Regions from separate parts of the Cupriavidus nantongensis genome, predicted to be linked through region 1. Evidence: predicted binding sites of a transcription regulator. Region 1 holds the regulator's gene; each other region holds the start of a gene.
What was found. Region 1 encodes FNR, which switches genes on or off when oxygen is low (the NO sensors DNR and NnrR bind a similar motif). Its sites were predicted from a motif close to TTGATNNNNATCAA; they were not measured.
Positions count from the first base shown of each region.

Region 2: the regulator FNR is predicted to act here: its motif matches at 1,995-2,008, upstream of A2G96_RS31470 (OmpW/AlkL family protein).
Region 3: the regulator FNR is predicted to act here: its motif matches at 1,875-1,888, upstream of A2G96_RS06070 (fatty acid desaturase).

Region 1 covers NZ_CP014844.1:3,247,412-3,253,577, reverse strand. Annotated here, with positions in the region: gene ccoG (cytochrome c oxidase accessory protein CcoG) at 1-1,341, shown strand, start outside; gene A2G96_RS15010 (FixH family protein) at 1,385-1,594, shown strand; gene A2G96_RS15005 (hypothetical protein) at 1,591-1,836, shown strand; gene fnr (fumarate/nitrate reduction transcriptional regulator Fnr) at 1,904-2,629, opposite strand; gene A2G96_RS14995 (sulfite exporter TauE/SafE family protein) at 2,707-3,465, shown strand; gene scpB (SMC-Scp complex subunit ScpB) at 4,052-4,861, shown strand; gene rluB (23S rRNA pseudouridine(2605) synthase RluB) at 4,867-6,166, shown strand, end outside.
Region 2 covers NZ_CP014845.1:2,367,233-2,373,398, forward strand. Annotated here, with positions in the region: gene A2G96_RS31460 (hybrid sensor histidine kinase/response regulator) at 1-249, shown strand, start outside; gene A2G96_RS34315 (response regulator) at 233-1,138, shown strand; gene A2G96_RS31470 (OmpW/AlkL family protein) at 1,291-1,932, opposite strand; gene leuA (2-isopropylmalate synthase) at 2,276-3,970, opposite strand; gene A2G96_RS31480 (hypothetical protein) at 4,582-5,928, shown strand.
Region 3 covers NZ_CP014844.1:1,312,097-1,318,262, reverse strand. Annotated here, with positions in the region: gene A2G96_RS06080 (adenosine deaminase) at 1-398, shown strand, start outside; gene guaD (guanine deaminase) at 475-1,797, shown strand; gene A2G96_RS06070 (fatty acid desaturase) at 1,987-3,150, shown strand; yybP-ykoY riboswitch at 3,201-3,437, shown strand; gene A2G96_RS06065 (TMEM165/GDT1 family protein) at 3,465-4,040, shown strand; gene ltrA (group II intron reverse transcriptase/maturase) at 4,140-5,507, opposite strand; gene A2G96_RS06050 (urate hydroxylase PuuD) at 6,063-6,166, opposite strand, start outside.

The DNA.
Region 1 (6,166 bases):
GCGTTCTCCAGCTGGCGGGTCTGGCTGGTGATCCTGACCCAGCTGATCTACTACGGCACGCCCTGGCTCCAGTGGAACGGACGCCAGGCCGTGCTGTTTGACCTTGGCGAGCGCAAGTTCTATATCTTCGGGCTGGTGCTGTGGCCGCAGGATGTCATCTACCTGACCGTGCTGCTGGTCATCTCCGCGCTGGCGCTGTTCCTGTTCACGGCGATCGCGGGACGGCTGTTCTGCGGCTACGCGTGTCCGCAGACGGTCTATACCGAGATCTTCATGTGGATCGAGCGGCGGGTCGAAGGCGACCGCATCGCCCGCATCCGCCTCGACGGCGATCCGTGGAGCCTGCGCAAGTTCCGCATCAAGGCGACCAAGCATTTCCTGTGGGTGCTGATCGCACTGTGGACCGGTTTCACCTTCATCGGCTACTTTGCGCCGATCCGCGAGCTGGGCGGCGAGGTGCTGGCGCTGACGCTGGGCCCCTGGCAGGCGTTCTGGATGCTGTTCTACGCGTTCGCCACGTGGGGCAACGCAGGCTTCATGCGCGAGCAGGTGTGCAAGTACATGTGTCCCTACGCGCGTTTCCAGAGCGTGATGGTGGACCGCGACACCTATGTCGTGACCTATGACGTTGGCCGCGGCGAGCCGCGCGGCAGCCGCTCGCGCAAGACCGACCATCACCAGGTCGGGCTTGGCGATTGCGTCAACTGCAGCATCTGCGTGCAGGTGTGCCCGACCGGCATCGACATCCGCGATGGCCTGCAGTACGAGTGCATCGGCTGCGGTGCCTGCATCGACGCCTGCAACCAGGTCATGGACAAGATGGACTACCCGCGCGGGCTGATCCGGTACACCTCGGAGAACGCGATGCGCAAGGGCCTGTCCGCCGCGGCATCGCGCAAGCGCCTGCTGCGTCCGCGCGTCATCATCTACTCGGTGATCTGGGTGGCGCTGCTGGCGGGTTTCATGGCGTCGATCATGCTGCGCACGCCGCTGAAGGTCGACATCATCCGCGACCGCGGTGCGCTGGGCCGGGAGGTGGAGGGGCGCTGGATCGAGAACGTCTATCGGCTGCAGCTGATCAACACCACCGAAGCGCCGATGCAGATCCGCGTGCGCGCCGACAGCGATGAACTGAAGGGCCTGACGGTCGAATACGACAAGCAGGCCGAATCGCTGGCGCCGACTTCCAACCGGCTGCTGCCGATCCGCATCCGCGTGCCGATCGAGGCAGCCACGCAGGGCACGCACAAGATCAACGTAACCGTAACGAGCGAAGGCACGGAGCAGGGGCATGCCGAAATCCGGCAATCCACCAGTTTTATCGTGCCGCGCGATTTGTAAAGCTGGACGACTCTGGCGTAGTCGCCAGGACGAAGGGGGCAAGATGAGTCAGCAAGGCAATCCGTGGTGGAAGGAACCGTGGCCGTGGCTGCTGATGGCCGGTCCGCTGGTGGCCATGGTGGCGTGCGGCGTGACGATCTGGCTGGCGTCGGCGCACCCTGACCTGCCGGTGCAGGGCGCGACGCGGCATGGCCTGGTGGTCGAGAAGGCGGAAGCAGTGGCGCCCAGGTCCGCGGCAGCGAGGCAGCCATGAGGTTGCGCTGGCTAATGTGGGTGCTGTGGCCGGGCTTCCTGATGGCGGGCCTGGCGACGGCGACGGTTTTTTCCGTCGTCGATCCGGGCGACCTGAAATTCTTCGGCCACCCGATCGAATCGTCGCGCGAGTCGGTCTATACCGTTAGCTTCCTGCTGGCGTGGGTGTTCTGCGCGTTGTCCAGCGGGCTGACGCTGTACACCATGCCGACGCGGCTGGCGGATACGGACGAACTGGAATAGGGAAGGACCACCGGGAAGGACCACCGCATTGCCGGCGCCGCAGGCGGTGCGGCAATGCCGCGGTGGCTCAGCAGCTACGGCTGTAGAGTTGCTTGATGCCGTCGATGTCGATCAGCTTGACATGCCGCTGGCGGATCTGGATCAGCCCGGCCTCGGCAAAGCGCGAGAACAGCCGGCTGACGGTCTCGAGCTTCAGCCCGAGGTAGCTGCCGATCTCTTCGCGGCTCATGCGCATCACGAACTCGGACGCCGAATAACCGCGCGCCGACAGCCGCTCCGACAGGTTGATCAGGAAGGCGGCGAGGCGTTCCTCGGCGCGCATCGAGCCGAGCGTGACCAGCATCAACTGGTCGTGCGTGATTTCCTTGCCCATCAGGCGCAGGAACTGCTGCTGCAGCGAAGGCAGGTCGGACGACAGCGTCTGCAGATCGTTCATGCGGACCACGCATACCTCGGTGTCTTCGAGCGCGGTCGCATCGGATGCATGCTGCATCTCGCCCAGGCCGTCGAGGCCGACGATTTCGCCGGGCAGGTGGAAGCCGGTAATCTGCGAGCGTCCGTCTTCGGTGGTGACATGCGTCTTGAGCGTACCGAAGCGGATGGCGTAGACCGCGGTGAGCGGGTCGCCCATGCGGTAAAGGGTTTCCCCCTTGTGCACGCGGATGCGTTCCTGCACCAGCGTGTCGATCTTGGCAAGGTCTTGCTGCGACATGCCAACCGGAAGGCACAGCTGTCCCATCGCACAGGTGGAGCAGCGGGGCGACATCTCGGTAATGGGGATGGAAGTGAGCAATTGGAACCTGCTAGAAATGGCAGCGGGGCACGATATGGACATTTTACCGTGCGATGTGATCCGGCAGGGAGACAGAATTGACATTTGGAGTATTGATCAGCGTTTTCCTGCTCGCCCTGCTGGGCGGGGTGCATTGCGCCGCCATGTGCGGCGGGGTGGCGCTGGCCGTGGAGCAGCGGCGCGGCAAGGCAGCGCCGATTGCGGTGGTGCGCAGCCGGACTGCCTGGCTTGGCGAGTTATTGGTGATGCACTTTGGCCGGATCAGCACCTATATGCTGCTCGGTGCCGCGCTGGGCGCCGCCGGCGCCACGGCCTGGAAGCAGGATTACCTGCCGGTGCAGCGCTGGCTGTTCGGTGCCGGCAGCCTGATGCTGCTGTGGTCCGGATGGCGCCTGCTGCGTGGCAGTCCCTTTACCGTGGCCTGGCTGGAGCGGCTGGCGGCGCGTGCCGGCACGGCGCTGGCCGGCCGGCTCGGCGGCCTCGCCGGCGCGTTGCCGGCCTTCGTGCGGGCGCGCGGCGGGCTGGCCCGGCGTTATGGCGTGGGCCTGGCCTGGGGGCTGGTACCGTGCGGCATGGTCTACGGAGCCCTGACGCTGGCGCTGCTGGCAGGCAATGCCGGCTCGGGGGCGCTGGTGATGGGCGTGTTCGGGCTGGGCACGCTGCCGAACCTGCTGGTGCTGTCAGGGCTGTCCGGTTACCTGAGGCTGTGGTCGCGGCGACCGGGCGTGCGCTGGGGAGCGGGCCTTGCCGTGATGGCGTTTGGCGGTCTGGGCATCGCGCGAGCGGTGCTGCTGCCACATTCGCTGGCGGAACAGGGCTTTTGCCTGGTGTTTTGATGCCGCACGCCGCATCAAGCGGCGCCAGGACCCCGCGCAAGCCGGATGATGGTTGCAGGCGGAGGCGGGAATGCCATACAATCGCCAGCATTGCGGTATCGCGCGGAGTCAGACAGGCTGCGGTAAGCAGCGGCGAACAGCGCCTGGCGGCCTTCCTATCAGAAGGCGCGCTCGGGATGCGGGAAGCGGAAGGCTTTCGATGAGCGCCAGTCCCCGCGGTCCATCCGGTTCAAAAGATCTGGTTCAAAAGTCCGGTTGGCGCTGCGGCGTGGTAGATGCCGGCCTTGCTCCCGATACCCGTATTTTCTTGCGTCCGAGGCGTTCAGTTCGCCGACCGCGATGTCCGTTTGTGCGGACGAGCGACGCAAGAGGTTCGCTGGCCGATCCATGACGGCATGCGGACGATCTCCTGCCGGAAGCCCCGGCAACTCGATGCAAAGAAAGGGAAGTGCACGGCCTGGGTACGGCAGGTATCCGGCTCGCTGCGCAATGAGATGGCGGTGGCTCTGGCACCGCTGTATCCAAAATCTCCGGTGCCCCGGATCCGTCCGGGAGCAGGTGCAAAGACAGGCTGCACACCATCAACATGAATACCCAAGAGGCGAAGATCGTCCTCGAGACGGCGCTGATCTGCGCGCAGGAACCGTTGCGCGTCAACGATCTGCGCCGCCTGTTCGACGATGACGTCGGCGCAGACACCATCCGCGTGCTGCTGGACGAACTGCGCCAGGACTGGCGCCCGCGCGGCGTGGAGCTGGTGGCGCTGGCAAGCGGCTGGCGCTTCCAGAGCCGGCCCGAAATGCGGGAATACCTCGACCGCCTGAATCCGGAAAAACCGCCAAAATACTCGCGTGCGGTGATGGAGACCCTGGCGATCATCGCCTACCGCCAGCCGGTGACGCGCGGCGATATCGAGGAAATCCGCGGCGTGACGGTCAGCACGGAAGTGATCAAGAAGCTCGAGGACCGCAGCTGGATCGAGGTCATCGGCCATCGCGACGTGCCGGGTCGCCCGGCGCTGTATGCCACCACCAAGGCCTTCCTGGACGACCTCGGGCTGCGCACGCTGGACGAGCTGCCGCCGCTGGAAGACGCCCAGGCACAGGCACAGGCCGCCTTGCTGGAGCAGCAGGCGATCAATTTCGAGGACCTGGCGGCGAACAAGCCGGCCAGCGCCGACGAGGAAGCCTTTGCCGAGCCGGCGCCCGTGGGCGAAGGCGAAACTGCCGCGCCTGAAGACAGCGCCAATGGCTTTGACGCGCAGCCGCTGCCGGCTGATGCCGAGGCCGGTGCGGGCGATGCCACCGAACCGGCCGCAACCCCTGCGGACGGGGCGCGGGACCAGCTGCCTGACGACGGCACCCCGCCGCACCCGAGCGAGCGCGTGCCGAACTGAACAACATGCAACATCCGATAGTGAATATCTTGTCTGATTCCGTTGAGCAAGACGCCCGCCATGCGGGCGCATCCGCCGACACCGGCGCCGCAGAACCCGGAACGGGCAGCGACGCCGCGCCCCGCCGCAAGGGGCTGCGCCGCGGTCTGAGAAACCTGGTGGCATCCCGCCGCCAGGCCGCGCAGGACCGCGCCGAGGGTGCCGAAGGCGCCGGCGCGGCCGGCCAGGGCGATGCCGGCGAGGCGGTTGCCGCCGCCAGCGCGGGCGCCGCCGGTGCCGGGCGCGGCGGCCAGCGCGGCCGCGGCAAGCGCAAGACGGGCCAGGGTGAGGCTGCGCAGGGCGGCAGCAAGGCAGACAAGATCGACCGCGCGGCCCGCGCCGAAGGCGTCGACAAGCCGGAGCAGCCGGCGCGCAAGCGCAAGCAGGGCCAGCGCGGCGGCAAGCCTGCGCAGACCGGCGAAACCCAGGGCGCCGGTGCGCGCCAGCAGGGCCGGCGCAAGGATGGCGGCAAGCCGCAGGCCGCGCGCAAGGGCCAGGGCGGTGCCGACAAGGCCGCGGCGAGCAGCGAAGACCTGTTCCGCTTCGTCATTTCCGAGCAGTACGACAGCGAAGACACCGTCATCCCGCGCACCAAGGCCAAGCCGGTGCGCGAGCTGTCCGCCGATGACGATGCGCCCAAGCTGCACAAGGTGCTGGCCGAGGGCGGCCTGGGCTCGCGCCGCGAGATGGAAGAGCTGATCCTGCAGGGCCGGGTCTCGGTCAACGGGCTGCCTGCCCATATCGGCCAGCGCATCCTGCCGGCCGACCAGGTCCGCGTGAACGGCAAGCTGATCCACCGCAAGGTATCGACCAAGCCGCCGCGCGTTCTGCTGTATCACAAGCCTGCCGGCGAGATCGTCAGCCAGTCCGATCCGGAAGGCCGTCCGACCGTGTTCGACAACCTGCCGCGCATCAAGACCGGCAAATGGGTCGCGGTGGGCCGGCTGGACTTCAACACCGAAGGCCTGCTGATCTTTACTACCTCGGGCGACATTGCCAACCGCTTCATGCATCCGCGCTACGGCGTCGAGCGCGAATACGCGGTGCGCACGCTGGGCGAGCTGGCCGAGGCCGACCGCCAGCGCCTGCTGCACGGCATCAAGCTGGATGACGGCGAGGCCAACTTCCTGCGCATCGCCGATGGTGGTGGCGAAGGCGCCAACCATTGGTACCACGTGGCCCTGACCGAAGGCCGCAACCGCGAAGTGCGCCGCATGTTCGAGGCGGTCGGCCTGACCGTGTCGCGCCTGATCCGCACCCGCTACG
Region 2 (6,166 bases), on a different contig from region 1:
ATGGTGCGGCGCGCGCTGGCTCAGCCCCAGCCCCAGCCTGCGGCAGCGCCGGCGCCGGACACCCTGCGTGAGCTGCTGCAGCTGGGCGCCACCGGCAGGCTGCGCGCGGTAGAGGCGCAACTTTCAGAACTGGCGCAAGAAGGCGGCGCCGTGGCCGCCTGGGCGCTGCAGATGCTGGCGCTCGCGCGCACCGATGCCGCCGCGCTGACCACATCACTTGGCGAGGCCCTCCATGCATCCCGAAGCTGATCGCCCGCAGGCGCCGCCCGCGCCTGAGACCCGCGTACTGGTGGTCGACGACAATGCCGATGCGCGTAGCTTCATGACCCGTGCGCTGGCTGACGAAGCCATGCTGGTGCACACCGCCGCGAGCGGCAACGCCGCGCTGGACGTGCTTATGCATTTCACGCCCGACGCGGTGCTGCTGGACGTGGACATGCCCGGCATGGACGGCTTTGCCACCTGTGTGCGGCTGCTGGACCGGCACGCCGACCTGCCGGTCATCTTCATGACCGGGCTGGGTGATATCGGCCATATCGTGCGCGGCTTCGAGATCGGCGCCTGCGACTACGTGACCAAGCCGGTAGCAATTGCCGAGGTGGTGGCGCGGCTGCGGTCGCACGCAGGCAAGGCGCGGCTGGCACGCAGCGCGCGGCAGGCAGTACTGGGCAGCTCGGTGCCGATGTTCGCGGCCGGCCGTGGCGGCAAGATCCTGTGGATCAACGACAGCGCGATGGCATTGCTGCATGCGCGGGGATGGCCGGTGCCGGGTCCTGGCGAAGGGTTGGCATCCGGGCTGCATGCAGCCGTGCTACGCCTGTGCATCGCAGCGGAAACCAGTGCCGACGGACTTTGCCTGCGCCGCCTGACAAGCGAGGCCGCCGAGGTGGTGGTGGTGGAGTTGTCCGCGCCGGGGCAGGACCTCGGTGCGTCTGCCGCCGTGCCGGTGCTGACGCCGCGCGAGGCCGAGGTGATGGCCTGGGTGGCGCGAGGCAAGACCAATCGCGATATCGCCGAGATCCTGGGGATGAGTCCGCGCACGGTAAACAAGCACCTGGAACACATCTACGAAAAGCTCGGCGTGGAAACACGCACGGCAGCGGTCGCGGCAGCCCGGCGCACGCTGGGGACGGCATGACGTGCCGGCCGCCAATACAAAGAACAGGCCGGCGTGCCGGCAGAGGACGTGGCGAGTCTGGTCAGGCATTGAAGCTGGCTGGTCGCCGCATCGGCATGTCGTCGAAAAAACCGGCGCCTGATGGCGCCGGTTTCTTGCACGCAGGCGGCAACTCAGAACCGATATCCCACCCCGACGCTGAACAGCCACGGATCCAGGCTCACCTTGGAGACCTTGACGTCCCCCGCCTTCACGTCGCTCTTCAGCCAGATCTTCTTGATGTCGGCGTTGAGGAACCAGTTCCTGGTCAGCTTGTAGTCCATGCCGATCTGCAGCGCCGGGCCCACGCTCCAGCTATCCAGTTGCAGCGAGTTGTTGGCGAGGTTTTCGCCCCAGATGTGGGTGAAGTTCAGGCCCGCGCCGATATACGGGCGGAAGGTGCCGTTGGGAATGAGGTGGTACTGCATCAGCAGCGTCGGCGGCAGGTGCTTGAAGGTGCCGATCTTGTTGCCGTCGAGATAGACGTTCTGCTTCTGCGGCACAGTCAGCACCAGTTCGGCGGCAAAGTTCGGCGTGAAGAAGTAGGTGACGTCGAGTTCCGGAATCCACTTGTTGTTGACCGTGATGCGGTCTGAGCGGCCGACGCCGCCAACGGGATCCGAGCTGTGGGCCATGTCGAGGTAGGTGCCGCGCAGACGCACCATCCAGTTGCCCTGGGCGTCGTCCGCGGCGGCCGCGGGCGTGGCGAAGGCGCCGAGCATGGCGCAGGCGGCGATGGCCGAACAGGTGGCGGTGCGAAGAGACAGTGTTTTCATGAGGTCTGCTTGGTTTGTTATCGAAGCCGCGCCCAGTGTGGCCGAGCGGGCCGGCGAGGGCCTTGACACAAAACAAGCGGAACCAAATGGCGCGCGCGGCGTCGCGATCGCGCTACAACGCGGCACAACCAACGCGCCCTCGGACATCGCTTCTAACCACATGCGAAATGATTCGTAGCGCGGCCCGATGCTGCCGCTTACGCTGTGCGAAAGATCCGAGCACGCGCAATACGTGTCCGGATCGCACCAGGCATGTCGTGGGCGTCCGCAAGGGCGTCTTTCCGGGTGTGCCCCGTGGGGGCGGGGCACACCGGTTTTCTTGCGCAACGCTACACGCCAGGCATCAGGCCACGGCGGCGCTGGCCGTGTTGTGAGCGGCGGCAGCAAAGCCCGCCTGCAGGTGCCGGTTCACGCCCGACAGCACCGCACGCAATGAAGCCGTGACGAGGTTGGCGTCGATGCCCGCGCCGAACCCGGTCGGCGAATCGCCCACGCGGACTTCGACATAGCACGCTGCGCGCGCGTCGGCGCCGGCGTTCATCGCATGCTCGTGGTAGTCCATCACGCGTACCGGCAAATCCAGCGCATCGATGAAGGCGTCGATGGGACCGTTGCCGCTGCCGCGCACGCTGCAGGGCTGGCCGTCGCGCTCCATCTGCACCGTGATCGCGGTGGCGCCGGTACTGTCGCTTGCCAGCTGGTGCGAGACATAGCGCAGCGGCGCCTCGCGCGCCAGGTACTCGCGCTGGAACAGGCCATACAGGTCGTCCGCGCTCGCTTCCAGTCCGGTGTCGTCGGTCATGGCCTGCACCGCGCGGCTGAACTCGATCTGCAGGCGGCGCGGCAGGTAGAGGCCGTGCACCTGTTCCAGCAGGTAGGCCATGCCGCCTTTGCCAGACTGGCTGTTGACGCGGATCACCGCGTCGTAGCTGCGGCCCAGGTCGGCCGGGTCGATCGGCAGGTAGGGCACTTCCCAGATCGCGTCCGGCTGCTGCTGCGCGAAGCCCTTGCGGATCGCATCCTGGTGCGAGCCCGAGAACGCGGTGAAGACCAGGTCGCCCACATACGGATGGCGCGGATGCACCGGCAGCTGGTTGCAGTGCTCGACGCACTGGCGCACCGCATCGATGTCGGAGAAGTCCAGCTGCGGCGCCACGCCCTGCGTGTAGAGGTTCAGCGCCAGCGTTACCAGGTCGACGTTGCCGGTGCGCTCGCCGTTGCCGAACAGGCAGCCCTCGACGCGGTCGGCGCCTGCCATCAGCGCCAGCTCGGCCGCCGCCACCGCGGTGCCGCGGTCGTTGTGCGGATGCACCGACAGCGCAATATGCTCGCGCCGCGCGAGGCGCCGGTGCATCCATTCGATCTGGTCGGCGAACACGTTGGGCGTGCTGCATTCGACCGTGGTCGGCAGGTTCAGGATCATCGGACGGCCCGGGCCGGCCTGCCACGCGGCCGACACCGCGTCGCTGACTTCCAGCGAGAAATCGAGTTCGGCCAGGCTGAAGGTCTCGGGCGAATACTCGTAGGTCCACGCGGTTTCGGGCATGGCATCGGTCAGCGCCTTGATCAGGCGCGTGCCCGAGACCGCGACTTCCTTGATCTCGTCGCGCGAGGCATTGAAGACGATGCGCCGCCAGGCCGGTGCGATCGGGTTGTACAGGTGCACGATGGCGCGGGCCGCGCCGCGCACGGATTCGACGGTGCGGCGGATCAGGTCTTCGCGCGACTGCGTCAGCACGACGATGGTGACGTCGTCGGGGATGCGCCGTTCTTCGATCAGCATGCGCACGAAGTCGAAGTCGGTCTGCGACGCGGCGGGGAACGCCACTTCGATTTCCTTCAGACCGATCTTCACCAGCTGTTCGAACAAGCGCAGCTTGCGCGCCGGGTTCATCGGCTCGATCAGGGCCTGGTTGCCGTCGCGCAGGTCGGTGCTCATCCAGCGCGGTGCGCGCGTGATGGTGCGGCCGGGCCAGCTGCGGTCAGCCAGGTCGACGGTGGCGGCAGGGCGGTACTTGGTGGCGGGATTGACGAGCATACGGGGTCTCCTTCCTCGCAAGGGAAGATAAAAACGGAAAAACGGGAAAAGGGTGGCGCAAGGCTGCCGAACTGCCACGGGGCCCTAGGCCCGGCAACCGATCGGTAGGCTTAGCAGTAGCGAGGAAGCGCGCAGGGCGCGGCCCGATGCCAGGGCAGCCAGCACGCGCGCGCGGGCAGCGATGCGGGACGCATCGGCAGCCTGGCAGGGAGTGCTGGTGTAACGGTTCATCGTGGCGGGAGTCGGAGGGGCCGGGGCCGCTCCACGTGGGTGCGCATGCCGCGCAGGTCCATAGGAACGGGCAAGGTTAGTCGACAAGTCCGGGACTGGTCAAGCGTTGCGCACGTGCCGTCGAGCGCGGCAAACCGTCGTGGCCCGCTCAGGGGATGGTGGAAACGGGCTGCGCCAAACGGTTGGGGCCGGCTGCAGTGCGTGCCGTTCGGCCGCGGTTTTCCTCGTCCGAATGGCGATGTCCTGCGCTGAATGGATGACTCCCCGCGATGTTCTGTGCGCTGCACCTCAGTCGTCTGGCTGGTATTGCGCGGGCCACTTTGTGCCTAGGCTGATAGCGCGGGAAAAACACGACTGGGGGGAACATCATGAGACTGAGAATGTGGGCATCCTGGCTGGCGGGCTCGGCCGCGGCCCTGTTGCTGGCGGCATGCGGCGGCGGTGGTGGCGGCAGCGCGCCCGCCGCGCCGGCATCGGGCGGCACCACCACGCCGCTGACCTATAGCGCGAAGATGAGCGTGACCTCGGGCGAGGTCGGTGTCGGCCGCACGCTGACCATCAGCGCGCTGGCGGTCGACAGCAACGGCGTCGACGTATCGGGCAACACCACCTTCGACTGGACCAGCACCGACAGCGCCGTCGCCACCGTAACGCCGAGCTCGGGCACGCCGGGCAGCGCCGTGGTCAGGGGCGTGGCGCCGGGCACTACCACCGTGCAGGTGGCGGCCACGGTGCGGGGGAGCGACAACACCACCGTACAGCTGCCCCCGCAATCGGCCACCATCACCGTGGTGCCGGCGTCGGCGCTGAGCTACACGCTGTCGATGCCTGCCACCAGCCTGTCGATGAGCGACGGCCAGGAGCTGCCGGTCAAGGTGACGCTGCTCGACAGCAACGGCAGCGATGTGTCGGCCAGCGTCTCGAACTGGGCCTGGTCCAGCAGCGGTACCGCGGTCCAGGTCACGGCCAGCCAGAACAGCGCCACGCTGAAGGCCAGCAACGGCTCGCCGACGACCGCGGCCACGGCCAGTGTCTCGGTGTCGGTGACCGCGCCTGACGGACATGCCCTCAGCGGCGTCATCGCGGTGACGGTGCAAAAGAACGGCGCCGCGGCCTATCGCGTGGTGACCACCAAGGGCGGGCGCGAGGTCAACGCGCTGCAGGTGTTCAGCAATCGTCCCGACACCTTCAGCGCGCGCGTGCTGCGCCACGACGGCCAGGACGTGACCGCGGATTTCGACGGCAGCTGGAGCTATACGGCAAGCTCGGCAACGCTGTCGGCAACGGAAGCTGCGGGTACGCATGACGCCACGGTGCGAACCAGCCTGGCCGGCGACACCGGCCCGGTGCAGGGCAGCCTGACTGTGACCGCAGTCAGCAGCAAGCTGGGCGAGCGGCGCAGCGCCACCCTGACGGTGACGGAAAACCCGCTGTGGGCACTGGTGGGCGACAACCAGGATCCGATCACGCTGTTGCTGCTGGCGCCGACGCCGGTCGAGGTGACCGCGCGCATGAAGCACCTGGGCGAGGATGCGCAGTTCACCGCGTGCAGGGACTGGGCATGGTCCAGCACCGGGCCGGTGTCGCTGAGCCCGAGCATGGTGATGCTGCCCAACCAGGTGCGCGCCAGCGGCACCGGTCCCGGCGACTTCACCATCACCGCGACCTGCACCGCAGTCGCCGACAATACGCCGCTGAAGCTGGTCTTCTACGGTACGGTCAAGTAAGCGCCGGTATCCCGCAACTGGCGAGACGCCCTCCGGATGGAGGGCGTTTTGTTTTGCACGTTTTGCTTTGCGAAGACGCAAGCGGGAGAGGGAGTACACAAGCGGCAGGGATAACCGGTCGAGCGTACCCGTTTCTGCGTGCCTGCCCGGCAGGCGAGCGCGTAAAGCGTACCCAATTCTGCGTGCATCGGAACGGGCCCGATTGACCAGCAAAAAGGCCCACGCCGCCGCCTGCAAA
Region 3 (6,166 bases), 1.9 Mb from region 1:
AGCGCATCGACCACGGCGTGCGCGCCATCGACGATGCCGCGCTGGTCGAGCGCCTGGCGCGCGAGCGCGTGGCGCTGACGGTGTGCCCGCTGTCGAACGTCAAGCTCAAGGTCTATCCCGACCTGCGCGACCACCCGCTCAAGCGCATGCTGGATGCGGGCGTGGCAATCACCCTGCATTCGGACGATCCGGCCTATTTCGGCGGCTATATGAATGCGAACTGGGAAGCCACCTTCGACGCGCTGCCGCTGGACGCGGCCGACGCGCACAAGCTGGCCCGCAACAGTTTTGAAGCGGCTTTCCTGCCTGCCATGCAGAAGGCCGAGTTCCTGGCGGAAGTCGACCACTTCTGGTCCGCTCCGCCCAAGTCCCCGCCCGCGACGGCCCCCGCGGCCTGAGCCCGGCGCATGCCAATAGCCCGGCCTGCTGCTTGCACCATGCGGTGCCGCGCGGGCCGGCCACGAGAGACAAACCATGACGACCCACCCCACCACTGACTCCCGTACCCGCGCCATTCGCGGCCGCGTGCTGCATTTCCTGCGCGACCCGCAATTCCATGAGGACGCGTATCAGTATTGGGACGACGGGGTGCTGATCGTCACCGACGGGCGCATCGCCGCCGCCGGCGACTACGCGCAACTGGCCGCACGCATCCCGGCCGGCGCCGAGGTCATCGACCACCGCGGCAAGCTGATCGTGCCCGGCTTTATCGATACCCACGTGCACTTCCCGCAGACCGACATGATCGCGTCGCCGTCGCCGGGCCTGCTGCACTGGCTCGACACCTACACCTTCCCCGAGGAGCGCCGCTTCGCCGATCCCGACTACGCACGCGGCGTCGCCGGCTTCTTCACCGAGGAACTGCTGCGCAACGGCACCACCAGCGCGGTGGTCTGGAGCACGGTGCACAAGGCTTCGGCCGACGCCCTCTTCGCCGAAAGCGAGGCGCGCAACCTGCGCATGGTCACCGGCAAGGTGATGATGGACCGCAACTGCCCCGAATTCCTGCGCGACACCGCCGAAAGCGGCGCCCGGGATTCCGCCGACCTGCTGTCGCGCTGGCATAACAAGGGGCGGCTGTCGTACGCGATCACGCCGCGCTTCGCCCCGACCTCGACCGAGGCGCAGCTGGCCGCCTGCGGCGAGCTGGCACGCGCCTATCCGGACGCGTTTATCCAGACCCACGTGGCGGAGAACCGCGACGAGGTCAAATGGGTGGCCGAGCTGTTCCCGAACGCGCGCAGCTACCTGGATGTCTACGACCGCTATGGCCTGCTGCGTCCCGGCGCGATGTACGGCCACGCCATCTACCTGGACCAGGACGACCGCCGCCGGCTGGCCGACAGCGGCGCCGCGGTGGCGCACTGCCCGACTTCCAACCTGTTCCTCGGTAGCGGCTTCTACGACTTCCACCAGTCCGATGCCAACCGCCTGAACGTGACGCTGGCCACCGACGTCGGCGGCGGCACCTCGTTCTCGATGTTCCGCACCATGAACGCCGCGCACAAGGTGGCGCGCATGGGCGGCTACTACCTGACCGCGCTGCGCATGTTCTACCTGGCCACCCGCGCCGCGGCCGAGGCGCTGGGCTGGACCGGCCGCGTCGGCAGCTTCAGCGAAGGCTGCGAGGCCGACTTCATCGTGCTGGATCCGAAGGCGACGCCGCTGATCGCCCGCCGCAGCAACCGCTCGGAAACGCTGGAAGAAGAGCTGTTCGCCTTTGCCATGCTGGGCGACGACCGCGTGATCGACAGCGTCTACGTGATGGGCGAGCCGGCCAGCATCCCGGCAGCCTGATCCGCCACACTTCCCGCACCCCTGACCCGCCGCACTTGCGGCGGGCGCGCCCTTACCGCTTCCGCCGTCCCACCGGCTTGACGACCGTCAAGACTGCCTTCGACAAAGCCTTCTAACCTTGCGGTTCCGCCGCGGCCACGCTGTTTTGCCGCGCACGCATACCCATCGACCGCAATCAGAAGGTTCTGCATGACCGCTTACCACACCGCAGATTCGCCCGCCGAGCATGCCGCCGCGCATGCCCGCGCGCGCCCCCAGGCACCGCATCACGCCCCGCTGCCCGAACCGATCGCGCCGGACGCGCCGCTGCCGTCGCGCAAGATCATCCGCGGCTGGCTGATCCCGCTGGGCCAGCGCAGCACGCCGCGCGCGCTGATGCTGTTCGTATTCGATTACCTGCTGTTCGGCGCCGTGCTGGCCGGCGTGGTGCTGTCGCCGCACTGGGCCGCCAAGCTCGCGCTGGGCGTGCTGGCGGGGCTGGTGATCGCGCGCCTGTTTATCATCGGCCACGATGCCTGCCACCAGAGCCTGACCCCGCGCCGCGGCCTGAACAAGTGGCTGGGCCGGCTGACCTTCCTGCCCTCGCTGACGCCGTACAGCCTGTGGGAAGTCGGCCATAACGTGGTCCATCACGGCTACACCAACCTGAAGGGCTTCGACTTCGTCTGGGCGCCGTATTCGCTCGAGGAATTCAACGCGCTGCCGCGCTGGCGCCGCGTGATGGAGCGCATCTACCGCACCGGCTTCGGCCCGGGGCTGTATTACCTGGTCGAGATCTGGTGGTGCAAGCTGTTCTTCCCCAGCAAGCGCCAGATGGCCACGCGCCGGCCGATCTTTACCGGCGACTGCGTGCTGGTGGCGGCGTTCGGGCTGGCCTGGATCGGCGCGCTGGTCGGCCTGGCGCTGGCGACGCAGCAGTCGGTGTGGATGCTGGTCGGCGCCGGCTTCGTGCTGCCCTTCCTGGTGTGGAACGTCACCGTCGGCTTCGTGCTGTACGTGCACCATACCCACACCAGCGTCGCCTGGTACGACACCAAGACGATGTGGGCCCGCGCCCAGCCCTTCGTCTCGACCACCGTGCACCTGCGCTTCCGCCATGGCATCGGCGCGGCACTGCACCACATCATGGAACACACCGCGCACCACGTCGACATGAGCGTGCCGCTGTACCGCCTCAAGCGCGCGCAGGCGCTGCTGGAGCACGCCCTGCCGGGCCGCATCATTATCGAGAACTTCTCGTGGCGCTGGTATTTCGACACCGCGCGCCGCTGCAAGCTCTATGACTTCAAGGCGCTGTGCTGGACCGACTTCCGCGGCCGCCAGACCAGCGACAACGCGCCGGTGCCGGCCTGAGCGCCGTGCCGGCCGCCAGCGGCGGTGGACAAGCCACCGCCGCCGCGGTTATAATCGCCGCTTCCATTGGGGAGTAGCCGCCCTGCTCTCGCCGCGCCGCGCAATGCGGACTCCGGCAGACAGGGGCGTACGTCAACAGACTTGACCGCTTGCGGTTATGGCGTGCGCAGCTCCGGACCCGCCTGGCCAGACCGGCCCAGGCAGCGTCCATGCCTGGCGAGACCGATGACCATCCCTTTCTGGCCGGGCCGGGAAAGGGTTGCGTCATTGGCATCTCGCGATGCATTGCGGCCCGGTTACCCCACAAGACCAATATGGAAGCCTTCCTCGTCTCCACAGGCATCGTCGCCCTCGCAGAAATGGGCGACAAGACGCAGCTGCTGTCGCTGGTACTGGCCGCGCGCTACCGCAAGCCGGTGCCGATCATCCTCGGCATCCTGATCGCCACGCTGTTCAACCACGGCTTTGCCGGCGCGCTCGGCGGCTGGATCACCCACGTGGTCGGTGAAAGCCTGCTGCGCTGGATCCTGGGCCTGGGCTTTATCGCCATGGCCGCGTGGATGCTGATCCCCGACAAGCTCGACGACGCCGAGCAGTCCAGGCCGGTCAAGGGTTTCATCGGCATCCTCGGCACCACCCTGGTCGCCTTCTTCTTTGCCGAGATGGGCGACAAGACCCAGATCGCCACGGTCGCGCTGGCGGCGCGCTTCAGCGACGCCGTGCTGGCGGTGGTCATGGGCACCACCTTCGGCATGATGATCGCCAATGCACCGGCCGTATTGCTGGGCGACCGGTTCGCCAACAAGATGCCGATCGGGCTGGTGCACAAGGTTGCGGCTGGGATCTTCCTGGTGCTGGGGGTGCTGGCGCTGCTGAATATCGGCGGATAAGCGCCAGGCAATCGGCATAGGGGGCAGCCCATCAGGGCTGCATCCCCTGCCACACCACCCGGCATGCGGGTCCGCACCGGGCGGTTCGAGAGGTTGAGGTCAGACGAGACGGGGCAGGCCCAGGCTATCGAAGTAGGCAGTGGTCAGCACCCGATGAATCGCCGATAGGCTGTTGTGCCACCAGCGACGGCTTAACGCCGCCACCGACTGCGCCACCGGTAGTGAGGCCCCCAGGCGAAGCAGTTCACGGTGGATAGTCTTGCCCCTGCGCCACTGTTTGAGTTGCAAGGCCCGAAGCCGCCGCCTTATCCAGCTATCTAGCTCGCGCCAGATTCTGGAGGTCTGCGCCAGCCCGAAGTAGGCTTTCCAGCCCAGCAGGTAGGAGCGCAACTGATCGACCACGGCCTGGAGGCTGCGCCCACCATTGCGCCGCGTCAGGTTCCTGACACGCTGTTTGAACGCCGCCATCGGCTTGGTAGCCACTACACGCTTAATCGCGCCGTCCGGTGCTTGCCATAGGGCATACCCTAGGAACTTACGACCAAACACAAGCGCCACCGCGCTTTTGGTTTCGTTGACTTTCAGCCTGAGGCGGTCATAGAGCCTTCGTAGCAGAACCATCACCCGCTCACCTGCATGACGACTGCCAACGTAGATGTTGCAGTCGTCGGCATATCGTGCAAAGCAATGGCCCCGCTTCTCTAACTCCTTATCCACCTCGTCTAGCAGGACGTTGGCCAGCAGCGGCGACAGAGGGCCACCTTGCGGCGTTCCCTGATGCCGTTCCATGACCACCCCGCCATCCATGATTCCCGCGTTCAGGTAGGCTCGTATCAGCCGGATGATCCCGGCGTCGGCGATGCGTTTCCTTAGGCGGTCGATCAGGATGTCGTGGTTGACTCGGTCGAAGAACTTCTCCAAGTCCACATCCACCACCACATGCCGGCCCGACTGCACGAACGACTGAGCGGCTAGCACCGCATCATGTGCTCGCCGTCCAGGCCGAAATCCGTAGCTATGCTTGCTGAAGGTCGGGTCAAGCAGCGGTTGCAGGACTTGCAACAGCGCCTGCTGGATCAGCCGATCCGTCACCGTCGGGATGCCAAGCTCGCGCTCGCCACCTGCCGCCTTCGGGATCATCACCCTTCGTACCGGACTGGGCCGGTACGTCCCCCGCAGCAGTTCCTCGCGGATACGGGGCCACTCGGACACCAGTTTGCGCGACGTCTGGTCAATGTCCAGCCCGTCCACACCCGCCGATCCCTTGTTCGCCCGCACCCGTTTGAATGCCTGCCGCAAGTTCTCGCGCGTCAGCGCCGCTTCCAGCAGCGCCGACCCTGTGCCGTCCGCTTCATGCCGCGGGATTTCGGCTTCGCCACGGCCCACTCCAGCCGGGGCTTCACCCCTGGCTTCGGTGTCCCGCCCCGCTCGCACGGGCTTCTGGCGCCTGGCCTCCATCATCGTCATGGCTTCCGACACTTCCTCTCGTTCGGCCCTTCGCCAATAGCTCCAACCTTGCCGGTCTGTCCTCTGGCTACTACAGCCTCTGCTGACTCCTCACTCCGGCTCGACGCCGTTACCCTTTCAGGATTGAGGTGAGGTCTCCCCAGGTAAGAACGCACTCCTTCATCGCACAGCCGCCACATTTACGCTGCCTCGCCTTGATCACAAGAGCTTCGCGGTTTCTCGCCCGCTCGCCCTGCTCAGCCGCGCCTTCTATGTGGTTCTTGTTCATCGGCTCACGATTTACGCTCTACGCTTCCTCCCCACGCTCGGTCGCCCTCACGCAGTTGCGCTTCGCTTCGTTCGCTGTGATCAACTTACGGTGGGACTTGCACCCACAAGAGTGCGCCCATGCTGGGCGCACAAAAAAACGGGGCACAAGGCCCCGTTCAAACCCTCGCCGGTCCGGTACTGACGGTTGCCAACCGCTCAACCCTCCGGACCGTCGATCACCGATGCTCGGATTTCGCGGGCTGGCTCTGCACGCGCCAGCCCCAATGCTTCCCGGTTCAGACCACGTTAGTTCGTAGTCTTGGCACCGCCTTCGAACCACTGCCCCAGCAGCGCGCGTTCGTCGTCGGTAATCTGCGTCACGTTGCCCAGCGGCATCGCCTTCTGCTGCA